Regions from separate parts of the Salininema proteolyticum genome, predicted to be linked through region 3. Evidence: riboswitches for the same ligand, from Rfam matches in the RefSeq annotation. Region 3 holds a riboswitch; each other region holds the start of a gene.
The links. A riboswitch is a leader RNA that binds a small molecule or an ion and turns the genes downstream of it on or off. The one in region 3 is predicted to bind cobalamin.
Positions count from the first base shown of each region.

Region 1: linked by a shared signal. The riboswitch ahead of ACFTE1_RS07170 (CbtB domain-containing protein) and the one ahead of ACFTE1_RS04330 (ABC transporter substrate-binding protein) in region 3 are both predicted to bind cobalamin.
Region 2: linked by a shared signal. The riboswitch ahead of ACFTE1_RS18835 (acyl-CoA thioesterase) and the one ahead of ACFTE1_RS04330 (ABC transporter substrate-binding protein) in region 3 are both predicted to bind cobalamin.

Region 1 covers NZ_JBHUNX010000001.1:1,525,054-1,529,104, forward strand. Annotated here, with positions in the region: gene ACFTE1_RS07150 (cobyric acid synthase) at 1-63, opposite strand, end outside; gene ACFTE1_RS07155 (cobalamin biosynthesis protein) at 60-992, opposite strand; gene ACFTE1_RS07160 (histidine phosphatase family protein) at 989-1,570, opposite strand; gene ACFTE1_RS07165 (CbtA family protein) at 1,567-2,358, opposite strand; gene ACFTE1_RS07170 (CbtB domain-containing protein) at 2,367-2,552, opposite strand; cobalamin riboswitch at 2,581-2,802, opposite strand; gene ACFTE1_RS07175 (class I SAM-dependent methyltransferase) at 2,986-3,711, shown strand; gene ACFTE1_RS07180 (MFS transporter) at 3,915-4,051, shown strand, end outside.
Region 2 covers NZ_JBHUNX010000001.1:4,083,913-4,087,963, reverse strand. Annotated here, with positions in the region: gene ACFTE1_RS18840 (hypothetical protein) at 1-1,036, opposite strand, end outside; cobalamin riboswitch at 1,228-1,423, shown strand; gene ACFTE1_RS18835 (acyl-CoA thioesterase) at 1,527-1,970, shown strand; gene ACFTE1_RS18830 (hypothetical protein) at 1,999-2,904, shown strand; gene ACFTE1_RS18825 (hypothetical protein) at 3,551-4,051, shown strand, end outside.
Region 3 covers NZ_JBHUNX010000001.1:906,569-910,619, forward strand. Annotated here, with positions in the region: gene ACFTE1_RS04320 (ATP-binding protein) at 1-161, shown strand, start outside; gene ACFTE1_RS04325 (FecCD family ABC transporter permease) at 247-1,296, opposite strand; gene ACFTE1_RS04330 (ABC transporter substrate-binding protein) at 1,300-2,298, opposite strand; cobalamin riboswitch at 2,317-2,496, opposite strand; gene ACFTE1_RS04335 (ABC transporter permease) at 2,577-3,431, opposite strand; gene ACFTE1_RS04340 (ATP-binding cassette domain-containing protein) at 3,428-4,051, opposite strand, start outside.

The sequences.
Region 1 (4,051 bases), 620 kb from region 3:
GCTCTTTCCCGCGTCCGACGTCGTTCCGGCCACGAGCAGGCTTCCCGTCAGTCCTCGGTTCATCGCTTCCGCCTCCTCGTCATGAGCGCTCCCGCCACCGCGAGCCCGGCCGCCGCGGCGCCCACGGCCCACGACAGCTTCCTGGCGCGCTTGATGTCCTCTCGCGCCGGGGCCTTTCCGTCGCCCATGGCCGGACGGGAGTCCTCGGCGTCGCCGTAGGAGTTGACCGACCCGCCGAGCCGCAGGCCCAGGGCGCCGGCGAAGGCCGACTCCACCTGGCCCGCGTTCGGGCTCGGGTGTCGGGACCCGTCTCTTCTCCAGACCCGCAGCCCCTCGGCCGTGCTGCCGCCCGCCACGGGTGCCAGGACGGCGGCCAGGGCGGCGCTGATCCTTGCCGGGACAACGTTCGCCAGGTCGTCCAGCCGGGCCGAGGCCCAGCCGAAGTTCCGATAGCGGGACGTCTTGTAACCCACCATCGCGTCGAGAGTGTTGACCGCGCGGTAGGCGGCGATCCCCGCCGGTCCCGCCGCGAATACCCACCACAGTGGAGCGACGACGGCGTCGGAGGTGTTCTCCGCCAAGGACTCCACCGTCGCCTTCGCCAACTCGTCTCCGTCCAGCTCGGCGGCGTCCCTGGCGCACAAAGAGCGCAGCGCGAAGCGGGCCCGGGAGAGCGAACCGACCTCCAGGGGACGGTCGACGCCGTCGGCGGCGCGCAACAGCGAGCGGCCTCCGAGGGCCGCCCACGCGGTGGCGGCGGTGAGGACGACGGTCCAGCCTCCGCTCGCGCGGCGCTGGAGGATCCAGACCGCAGCCGTGGGAACGCCGACCGCGACGGCCGTGTAGACCGCGCCGGCGGCCCGGCTGTCGGCGTAGAGGACGCGTTCGAGCCGCATCGCGGCCTGCCCGTATCCGGCCACGGGGTGGAAACGGCGCGGGTCGGCGAAGAGCGCGTCGGCGAGGGCGCCGAGCGCGATGCCGGCCGCCCTCATCGCACGGGCTCCTTGCTGAGCGCGCGGAGCGACCAGATTCCATCGTGCGCGGTGAAGGTCGTGACGCTCCCGGGCATCGGGTCGATGCGCCACAGGGACGTCGACGGGGCCTCCAGGACCGACAGCACGGCGGCCTTGATCGGTCCGGCGCTGGTGACGACGAGAGTGGTCTCGCCGGTCGCCGCGAGGTCCCGCATCGCGGACTCGACCCGCTCCTTCAACTGCGCGAAGGTCTCCCCGCCTGGCGGGGAGACGCCGAAGGGGTCCTCCAGCCAGCGGCTCATGTCGTCCGGGTAAAGTTCGGCGGCCCGGGCCAGGCTCAGGCCCTTCCACTGTCCGAAGTCGAGCTCGCTCCACCGGCCGTCGACGACCGGGTCGGCGTGCCCGGCCAGTTCGGCCGTCTCCAGGCACCGCCGCAGCGGGGAGGAGGCGGCCCGGTCGGCCTCCAGCCTTCCGCACCAGTCGGCGACCAGGTCGCGGCCCTTCGCGTCGAGCGGTTCGTCGGCGGCGAAGAGGCTCCGGCGGGTCGCCGATGTCGGGCCGTGCCGGAGCAGGTGGACGGTGGAGCGACGGCTCATGCGGCGGCTTCGGCTTTCTTCTCGGTCCCGGCCGCGGCCTTGTGCGAGGCGCGCAGGTTCAACCACGCGAACACGGCGGTCAGGGCGGTCCACAGGATCAGTTGGGTGCCCATCGAGGAGAGCCGGAAGTTCCACATGACGTCGACGGGGAAGTCCCCGGCCGATTCGGGCGCGGGCAGCGCGAACCACGCGCCGCCCAGAACCACCACGGCGGCGAGGCCCACGGCGACTTGGCGGGCCTCCCGCGACCAGTGCTGCGAGCGCAGGAAACGGGCCACCGCCCAGAGGACGAGCAGCGCCGCCAGGCCGATGCCGAGCGACAGGGTGAACAGGCCGGTCCGGTTCGCAATGGTGCCCGGGTCTCCGACCGCGGGCGGGTTGGCCGGGTAGGCGAGGGCGGGGAAGAGGACGACGGTGCCGTAGACGGCGGCGCCGGCCTTCCAGGAGGCCGCCCATTCGTCAGCGGTCTCCATGCGCCGGCGGGCGAGTCCGTAGCCGAGGCCGAAGACGCCGCCGAAGGCGGCGCCCACCAGGCCGGTGGCCACCGGGAGCATCGCCTCCTGCACGGGCCGGGAGACCAGTTCCCCTTCGTCGTGTCCGTGGGCGCCGGCCTCTTGTTCGGAGCCCGCGTCATGGTCGTGCGCGGCCTCCTGTTCGGAGGCCTGTTCTTCGAGTTCGATGGCGTCGCGGACGGCGGGTTCCCCGGCCGCCCAGGCGAAGAGGCCCGCGAGGAGCCCAGCGAGCAGTCCCGCCGCCAGTCCCCGGCGGAGGTAGTCGGTGATCGTCATGGCTCCCCTTAGTGGCAGGGGAAGCCGAGAAGGTGGCGGGCGTCGTGGAAGGCCTCGTGGAGCCAGGGCGTGCCGCCGGTGAGAGTGCCCTGCTCGAAGCCCACGGCGTACAGGACGGCCGCGAAGAGGACGACGGAGAGGGCGGTGATGAGAATTCGGCGGGGCGAAGCCGCCGCAGCGCTGATGGCAGTCATGTTTCCTCCACGGGGAATACCTCGTCCCCGAGAATCGGGACAGCGAGTCAGTATCCTGGCTATCGGATCGCCGTCCCCCGCTCAGCCTTCCCGGTCTCCCAGTGGCTATTCTCTGTCCGATCGGACGCCTGAGGCGCCCGGAGCGAGAGACTCCCCGAATACAGTGGCGGGACCGCCGCGGATTCGCACCGCGTTCCTGACTACCGCTATCTAGAGTCGAGATCACTCTACACACCGGCTCGCGCACTGTAAACCCACGGCCCGAGCGAACGTGAGCCATTCGCGCAACACCAGCTAGGCGCCCCTGCGAGGGGTCTTCAAAGGACTTTTCATTTCGCCCGCGTCCATTTTCCTATTGCAAACAGTACGTACGTATTGTTAGAATTGTGGAGACGGAACCCCGTCCAGAACCGCTCAAAGGAGAGGGACGACGATGACCCAGAACTTCGGTACCGAGGCCGACCTCTACGACTCCATCCGCCCCACCTACCCCGCCGAGGCCGTCCGGTACATGCTGGGGGCCGAGCCCCTCACCGTCGCCGACGTCGGAGCCGGGACCGGCAAGCTCACCGCCGGCCTTCTCGCCGAGGGACACACCGTCACCGCCGTCGAACCCGACGGGCGCATGCTCGCCAAGCTCCGGGAGAACCACCCCGGGGCCCGCGGGGAGGAGGCCCCGGCCGAAGACCTGCCCTTCGCCGACGCGTCCCTCGACGCCGTCACCGCCGGACAGGCCTTCCACTGGTTCGACAAGGAAAAGGCGCTCACTGAGTTCCGCCGCGTCCTCAAGCCAGGCGGCGTCTTCGCCCCCGTCTGGAACGTTCGCGACGAGGAGTACGAGTGGGTCGCCGCCATGTCGGAGATCATCGGCTGGTCCTCGGCCGAGTACGTCGCGCCCCTCGCCACCGCCGGAGACTACTTCGCGCCCCAGTTCCCCGACCAGGAGTACGCCGTCTTCCGCTTCGCCCTGCCCGTGACCCGCCGCGGGCTCGTCGCACTGGTCCGCTCGCGCTCCTACTACATCGACGGCACCCCCGAGCGCCGCGCCGAACTCGACGAGGGAATGGAACGGCTCCTCGACACCCACCCCGACCTCAAGGGCCGGGAGAGGATCGACCTGCCCTACAAGGCCTACGCCTTCCGTCTGACGGCCGGCTGAGCCCGGTACCCCGCCACCTCGGACGGAGAGACCTCCCCAGGGGCGTACGGCCGTCGGGTGGAATCCCACTGTCTCGAGTCCTTCCCTGGCGCCGGACGGCCGTGGGTTGGTCGCACCCTGTCCCGGCACCCATGTCGGAGAGGGCCGTCGATACCCTCATATCGACAGTCCTCTCCGTTCACGCGTTCCCGGCAGGTCCCCCCATGCTCTCCGATCCCTTCCGGCGCCTGACCTGCGCCGCCGTACTCACCCGCTTCGCAGACACCGGCCACACGGCCGTGTTCGCCCTCCTCGCCGCCCGTCTCACCGACGACCCCCGCCTCGTGTCCGCCGTCGCCGC
Region 2 (4,051 bases), 3.2 Mb from region 3:
CCAGCGCATGGACCCCCACCGCCGAGTCGGCATGTGGATTCCAGTCCCGCAGCCCGCCCGAAAGGTCCACGGCGAAGAGCTTCCCCCGCCGCACCTTGCCCGCGTAGCACTCGCCGACGGCGGGCGCCTTCATCCGGCAGACGCGGTCGAAGTGGCCCCCGGCGACGACGGTGTCCCCGTCGACGGCCACGGCCTGCAAACCGCCGTCGGCCGCCACCGACCACTTCAACCGCCCCGACGTCGAGTAGGAGACGAGGCTGCCGCCACGCCCGTCGACGGCCAGGTAGAGCGATCCCTCATGGACGGTCAACTGGTACGCGAGGGCCGTCAGGCCCGGACGGAAGGAACCGTCGGCCCGCCCGGTCTCCCGGTCGACGGCGGCGAAGTGCCGCAGCGAGGAGTCCCCGTCGACGGACCGGAACGCGCCCACGGCGTAGAGGCGATCGCCGTCCGAGGCGAGGTCGCGGATCGCCCCGTCCTCCACCGACGGCGTGAACGCCTCCACGGGCGCGCCCGAGTCGGCCGACACCGCGGCCAGTCTCGGGGACGGCTCGCCCGCGACCTGGCCGAACCGGCCGCCCAGGTAGACCGTGTCGCCGGCCGGCTCGATCGCGAACACCGCCCCCGAAGGGCGGGGCCGCCAGCCCGTGTCGACCTCGCCGGTGGCCAGGTCGAACCGCGCGGCCTTGGGCAGGTAGTGCCCGTCGATCCGGCGGAATTGCCCGCCGATGTAGAGGTGGTCGCCGGTGGCGGCGACCTCGTGCACGGTGCCGTCGATGTCGGCGCGGAAGGGCAGGAGGCGGCCTGTCGCGGCGGACACGGCCGCGAGGTGGTCGCGGCGGCGGTACACGCCGTCGGTGTCCAGGCCGTGGGTGAACTCTCCGGCGGCGAAGACCCGGTCTCCCGCGTAGGCGACCTGGAGGACCTCCCCGTTGAACGACGCGCTCGCGCGGGGCGCCTCCTCGGCCGCGGACGCGGGCGAGGCGATGAGGACCGTGGCCAGGACAGAGGTCAGAGCGATCAGAATGCGACTCATACCTCCCGATTCTGGTCCACAAAGTCCGGCAGTGGTGGGAGGCGACGCGTGTCCGAGCGAATTTCAACCGTTCGCGCCGGCCGATCCGCCCGGACGGCAGACCGAGACCTCCCGTTCCCAGCGCGCTCTGCGGGGCGCCCCGGCCCGCGCGACCGACGAACGTCATATTGTCCCTCCCCGCCCGCCTGGATAGACTCGGAGCCACCGGCGGTCCGACGACGGACTGAAAGAGGGAATCCGGTGGGAATCCGGAGCTGCCCCCGCAGCGGTCAGCGGGAACGACCTCCGCCAGAGGCACTGGGCTGAAGCCCGGGAAGCGGCGGACAGTAGGACTGCTTCGTGCAGGCGCCCGCGAGCCCGAAGACCTGCCGCCGGTGCGTGCGGAGATCCCGTACGCCTGACGACTACTTCGAGGGGAAGCAAGTTGACCTCCATCGACACGCTCGCGGCGAAGCCTGTCCGCGAATCAGAGCTGACACTCTCGCAGATCATGAGCGACCACGAGACCAACCTGATGGGCACTGTGCACGGCGGGATCATCATGAAGCTGGTCGACTCCGCCGCCGGGGTGGTCTCCGCCCGCCACTCCGGGGGTTACGCGGTGACCGCGACCATGGACGAGATGGCCTTCCTGGCGCCGGTGCGCGTCGGCGACATCGTCCACCTCAACGCCCGGCTGAACTGGGCGGGCGAGACGTCCATGGAAGTCGGCGTCCAGGTGACGGCCGACCGTTGGGACTCCTCGGTGCCGCCGGTCCACGTCGCCACCGCCTATCTGGTCATGGTGGCCGTGGACGAGGCCGGCAAACCGCGCCGGGTGCCGCCGGTGACGCTCGAGACCGGCGATGACGAGCGCCGTTTCAACGAGGCGGAGATCCGGCGTCGCCACCGACTGGCCAAGCGCGCGGAGATCCGCGACTCCCGCAAGGGCTGATGTCGTGCCCTGCTGAGAGAATGGGGCCATGGAGCCTGAAGACCTCTCCCAGTGGGGCTTGCACGCCTTCGCCCTCGGGGCCAGGAGCACCCCGCACGATGTCGTGGGGATGGACGGCAACGGCGTCCTCCTCAACGCCCTGAGGTACTGGAGCACGGCGGAGGACCTCCGCCGAAGGGGGTTCACGGCGGTGGAGAGCCGTCTGCGGCTCTTCGAGCTCTACCGCCTGGTCCACCGTGACGGGGACCGCTTCAAGGTGTCCTTCCCCGTTATCGGAGGCGACGCGACGGGCCGCGTCCGGAGTCGCTCGGGGGAGATGGCCAGGGAGCTCGCGGCCCGGACGGGGGACACCGTCGCCGCCATGGCGGAGGAACTCCGCGAGGACGGCTTCCCGAATCATGTGTATCCCGTCGTCTTCGGCTATGCCGTCGACGGCCTTCTCTGGGACGGGCTTCGCCGGGAAGGGGCGGTGCCGGACACGGGTCTCAGTGTGGAGCGGCCGTTGTGGAACGGCGCCTTCTGGGCGGTGTATCCGCCGCGTGAGGGAGCGGCCGGAGTCAACGAGGAACACCGCGAAGGCCGGACCCTCGTCATAGTCTGGACGCGGGAGACCGTGCCCGCCGTTCGCGAGAGCATGGCTTCCGGAGAGATTCGGCGTTGGCGCGAGGGCGGCGAGCTCCCCGTGCCCGCGATCGGGCCGTCGCACCGGCTCCACGGCCTCGCGGTCGAGCTCTGCGCTCCTATCGCGCAAGCCTTGTCGGAGGAACCGGTCTTGGACGGCCTGGGCGACCTCGACCATCGGGAGTGGACCCTGGTTCTCGCGCACGAACTCGTCTGGGACCTCATGGAAGCCTGGACGGACGAGGGGCTTATCGAACCTTGGCGGCCCGACGGCGGGATCTCCCAGCTCGTGGAGCGCATTGACGGTGAATGATTCCGGTGCTGCCGCGGGGGCCGCCCGCCATACGTCCATCCGCGATGACGAGATTCCGCGATTTGACCCGATGAGGGGCCGCCGCTTCCTCTACGCTTGGTGACCCCGGACTCCATCCAGGGAATTCCATCCCCCGTTCGAGTGAAGCGACACAGTCTTCGCCGCATAGAAGGTCTGTCGGCATGTCGACAGGCTTCGGGCCGTAACCTTTCCCGGGTGTTAAACGCGACACGAGCACAGTTACTCGGTTTACGAATGGCCCCTGGGGGATCGGGCGGAAACCATACGGCCATACTGCCTTTCCGTCCTGCCTCGATATCTTTCTACGCAAAAGTAGTAATGGACTGATCACTACTGAACCCCCTGGCCGTCAGGCACATTGGGCTAATGTGACCGAATACGAAGACGGCTTGCGTCGTCGTTTCGCCACTGCTACAGTCGATTTCCGTGGCGGTCCGTGGGCGCCACGTCGGGGATTCCACGCAAATGCCCTTTCCCTGTCGTCCGGAATGGCGGGCGCGGCGGCAATCAGGCCCCACAGGGGCCTTTCCACGAGATCTCAGCACAGGACAAGTCAACCGATGTGGGATACGGGAATTCACTCCACTCGGGTGGCGCGTGGCACCCCGGTGGAGAAGGAGGACCGTTGTCGACCGCAGGCATCAAGACCCGCAAGTCCCTGTCCCAGCGCGCCCGCAGGGCCCGCGAGCTCTTCGGAATCCGCCGCCACCCCGACGCCGTCAGGATGGTGCGCGACTATCCTGGACTCCTCCACGGCGCCAACCTGCTCCTCGGCAGGGGCGAGTCCGACCGCCCGCATGCCCTCGCCTACCGCTACCACTGGATGCCGGGCTCGGACATGGCCGAGGATCCGCCGCACCTCTTCATCTCGCACAACGGGCCCGTTCCGCCCACGGCGGGCACCCCGCTCGCGCTGATCAGGCCCGCGGCGTACTCGCGCCTCGATGACGCCGCGACCACCCATCTGACCATCCTCGAGATCGCGGACCTCGGACTCGAACTCGACCTCGGGTTCGGACGCTCCTTCGCGCCGCGCTGGGAGATGATCGTCCCCGCCGGCGCCCTCTGCGACGGGGAGGATCGGCGCGCCCAGGAGATCCTGCTTTCGCCCTACCTGCTCCACCTG
Region 3 (4,051 bases):
CGGCCGAACGCGCCCGCAAGACCGTCACCAATAGGATCCGCAACGCGGTCAGGAAGATCGAGTCGCTCCATCCCGACCTGGGAATCCACTTGAGGGAGTCGGTGCGGACCGGGGCGCGGTGCGTCTACGAGCCGGACGAACCGACGTCCTGGAGGCTGTGAACGCGCCCTCCCGACGACGTCGCGCCCGCGGTCCCGACCCCCGGCGCGCTGGAGCCCGAACGCCCGGCCGCCGCCGGGCTCTCCGCTAAACGGTGTCGCCCTCGCGGAAGCGCCGCAGCATGAGCACGATGAACACCGGCACGCCCACCGCCGCGGTGAGGATGCCGACCGGGATCTCGCGCGGCTCGAAGACCGTGCGCGCCAGGGTGTCCACCCAGATCATGAAGACCGCCCCGGCCATCGCCGCGGCGGGCAGCAGGCGCCGCTCGTCGGGCCCGGTCAGGAACCGCACGGCGTGCGGCAGGATCAACCCCACGAAGCCGATCGCCCCGGAGACCGACACCAGCGAGGCCGTCAGCAGCGCGCCCAGGGCCATCAGCACCCAGCGCGTCCGGTTCACCGACACGCCCAGGGCCACGGCCGTCTGCTCCCCGAACGCGAAGGCGTTGAGCGACCGCGAATGCGACAGGAACACGGCCGCGACCACGAAGAACACCACGGCCACCGCCGCCAGGGAGTCCCAGCGCGCGCGTGCCATGGAGCCGGAGAGCCAGTAGGTCACCGACTGGGTCCGCTGCGGGTCGCCCACCCACACGATGACGAAGGACGTGATGGAGCCGCAGAACTGGCTCAACGCTATGCCCGCCAGGATCATCCGGCCCGGCGCGAGCGCTCCCCGCCGGGTCGAGAACAGCACGACCAGGGCGAAGACGGCCATCGCGCCGATGAAGGCTCCGGCCGTCAGCGCCAGGGTCCCCGAACCGACCCCGGCCACCAGCACCAAGACCGCGCCGAGCGTCGCCCCGGAGGACACGCCGAAGAGGTAGGGGTCGGCCATGGGGTTGCGCGTCAGGCTCTGCATGACGGCGCCGACCAGGGACAGCCCGGCCCCGACGATCCCGGCGGTGAAGACGCGCGGCAGCCGCAGCTCCCAGACGATGTGGGCCTGCAGCGCCGTCGATCCCCACGAGCGCAGGCCGACGCCGTCGGCCGCCGAGGACCAGACCTCGGACAGGGTGAGGGAGGCCGGGCCTATGGCGACGGCCTGGGAGACGGTCAGGAGCAGGACCGCCGCGAGTGCGAAGTGGACCCAGCCGCGGCCGGGAGCACCCCGCTTGACGGGTGCCACCGCCACGGCTTATTCCACGGCCGCGCCGATGGAGGCGCTCAGGTCGGCTACGGCCTGCGCGTTGCGGAAACCCGGAGTGGTGGCGGAGAACGGAATCGAGACGACGCGCCCCTCCTTCACCGCGTCCAGACTCCGCAGGGCCGGGTCGGACTCCAGGTGCTCGATCTTCTCGGCGGCGGGGGACCACTCGGCGTCGACCACCACGATCACGTCGGGGTCGCGGTCCACGACCGACTCCCACGTGACGTCGCCCCATTTGCCCTCCACGTCGCCGAAGGCGTTGTCCACGCCCAGCTCGTCCATGATCGCGGCCGGAGCGCCGCAGCAGGCGCCGACCGAGGGGACGTCGGTGGCGTTGTCCCACCACATGACCGACAGATCGGCGTCCTTCAGGGACTCGGCGGCCTCCGCCACGGTCGCCTCCTGTTCGGCGACGAGCTCCTCGCCGCGCTCGGGCACGCCGAAGACGTCGGCGATCTGGAGGATCTCGGTGCGGACGTCGTCCAGTGAGGTCTCCTCCTCGGCGCAGCCGGCGGGGGAGAGGTAGGAGGCGATGCCGAGCCCGTCGAGCTCGTCGCGGCCACCGGCGGCCTCGTCCTCGAAGGCGGAGGGGTAGGAGCCGTAGACGAAGTCCGGCTCCTTGTCGTAGACGGACTCCTTGGAGGGGTAGGCCTCGGAGAGGACGGGGACGCTCTCGTAGGCCTCGGCCAGGTCGGGATGGATCTCGTCGTCCATATAGGCCGTGCCGACCATGCGGTCCTCGAGGCCGAGGGCGAGCATGATCTCGGTGGCGGCCTGGTTCATGGTGATGGCGCGTTCGGGCGGGGAGTCGACGGAGACGTCGAAGCCGCAGTTGTCGACGGCGGCCGCGGCGTGGGTGGACCCGCCGGGTTCGGAGTCGGAGCAGGCGGTCAGCGCCAGCAGCGCCAGTGCGGCCGCGGCGCCGGGAATCGCGCGGAGCCTCAATGGGCGCGCGGTGAGCAGGGGGCGGGTACGGGTCTTGGTCAAGGGTCTCTCCATGCCTCGTGGTTTCCGGTCTCCGCGGCCGGTCTCCTGACTCGCGGGCCGGAGGGCCTGCCCTCCCGGCTCCACCGCCTTCCCGGGACCGAGTCCCAGTGGCCTGAGGTGGAGCCGCACCCGCTCACAGTAGCGAGGACTGTTCCGGATTCGCACCGGATTCCCGTCACCGCGGCACCCTCAGCGTAGAAGGGACCTCACAGGGGCGGGACACCGGTGTCCCGCCCCTGTGAGGTCCCTCAGTCCCGGTTTCCTCGGGCGGGCGACCGCTAGCTGCGGTTGTAGGCGCGCAGGGTCAGGGAGCCGAAGACGACCAGCAGGGCCGCCGACCAGGCGGCGGTCAGCAGGGTGGCCGTCGCGTCGAACTCTCCGGTGAAGAATCCGCGCACCGAGTCGGCCAGATTGCTGATCGGGGTGTTGGCCACGACCGGCTCCAGCCAGGAGGGCATGGTCGAGGGGTCGACCATGATGCTGGAGAGGAAGGTCAGCGGGAAGAGGACCGTCGTCGAGATGGACATGACGGTCTTCTCGTTGCTCACGATGAGCCCGATCCACGTCCAGATCCACGAGACGCAGAACGAGAAGGCGAGGACGACCGCGGTGCCGAGCAGGACTCCGCCCGCCCCGCCCTCGGGGCGGTAGCCCATGATCAGGCCGGTCACGAGCATGAAGGCGCCCGCGACCGTGTAGCGGACGGCGTCGGCCAGGAGGAATCCGACCATGGGGGCCGGGCGCCAGATCGGCAGGGTGCGGAAGCGGTCGGACACGCCCTTGGAGTTGTCGTTGGCCACCGAGATCCCGGTGTACATGGTGATCATGACGATCGTCATCACGAGCATGCCCGGCAGCAGGTACTGGATGTAGTCGCCGGTGGTGCCGGCGATGGCGCCGCCGAACATGAGTGTGAAGAGGACGAGCATGACCACCGGCCAGATGGTCACGTCCACCAGCTGGGCCGGGACGTGCTTGATGCGCAGCAGGGCCCGCCAGGTGAAGGCGCGGACCGAGCCCCACGCGGTGGGGTCGGTGTCCTGTTCGGATCCGGCCAGGAGCGCGCGGATCTCGGCGCGCTGCGGCGTGTCGGAGAGGGCGGGGGCCGCCGTCTTCTCGGCCGTGGTGGTCATCGGTTCTCCTTGGTGTCGGCGGTGTCGGTGAGCTGGAGGAACACCTCGTCGAGGCTGGGCTGCCCGACGGAGAGGTCGCCGACGCCGACGCCGGCGGTCGCGAGGGCGGTGAGCACGTCGGCGCCTTGGGAAGCGGTGCTGCCGGAGCTCAGGAGGGCGGTGAGGGCCAGCGGGTCGTCGTCGTACTGGACGGGGCCGGGCAGGATCGCGCCGAGCACGCGGGCGGCCTCGTCGCGCTGGCCGGGGTCAGTGAGCCGCAGGTGGATCTCGCCGGCCCCGACGCTGGACTTGAGCTCGCCGGGCGTTCCCTCGGCGATGACCCGGCCGTGGTCGATGACGGCGATGCGGCCGGCCAGCTGGTCGGCCTCCTCCAGGTACTGCGTGGTGAGCAGGACCGTGGTGCCGCCGTCCACGATGGTCCTCACTATGTCCCAGACCTGGTTGCGGCTGCGCGGGTCGAGGCCGGTGGTCGGCTCGTCCAGGAAGAGCAGCTCGGGCGTGTTGACGAGGGAGGCGGCGATGTCGAGGCGGCGGCGCATGCCGCCGGAGTAGGTCTTGACGAGCTTGCCCGACGCGTCGGTCAGGCGGAAGGCGTCGAGCAGGTCTCCGGCGCGGCGGCG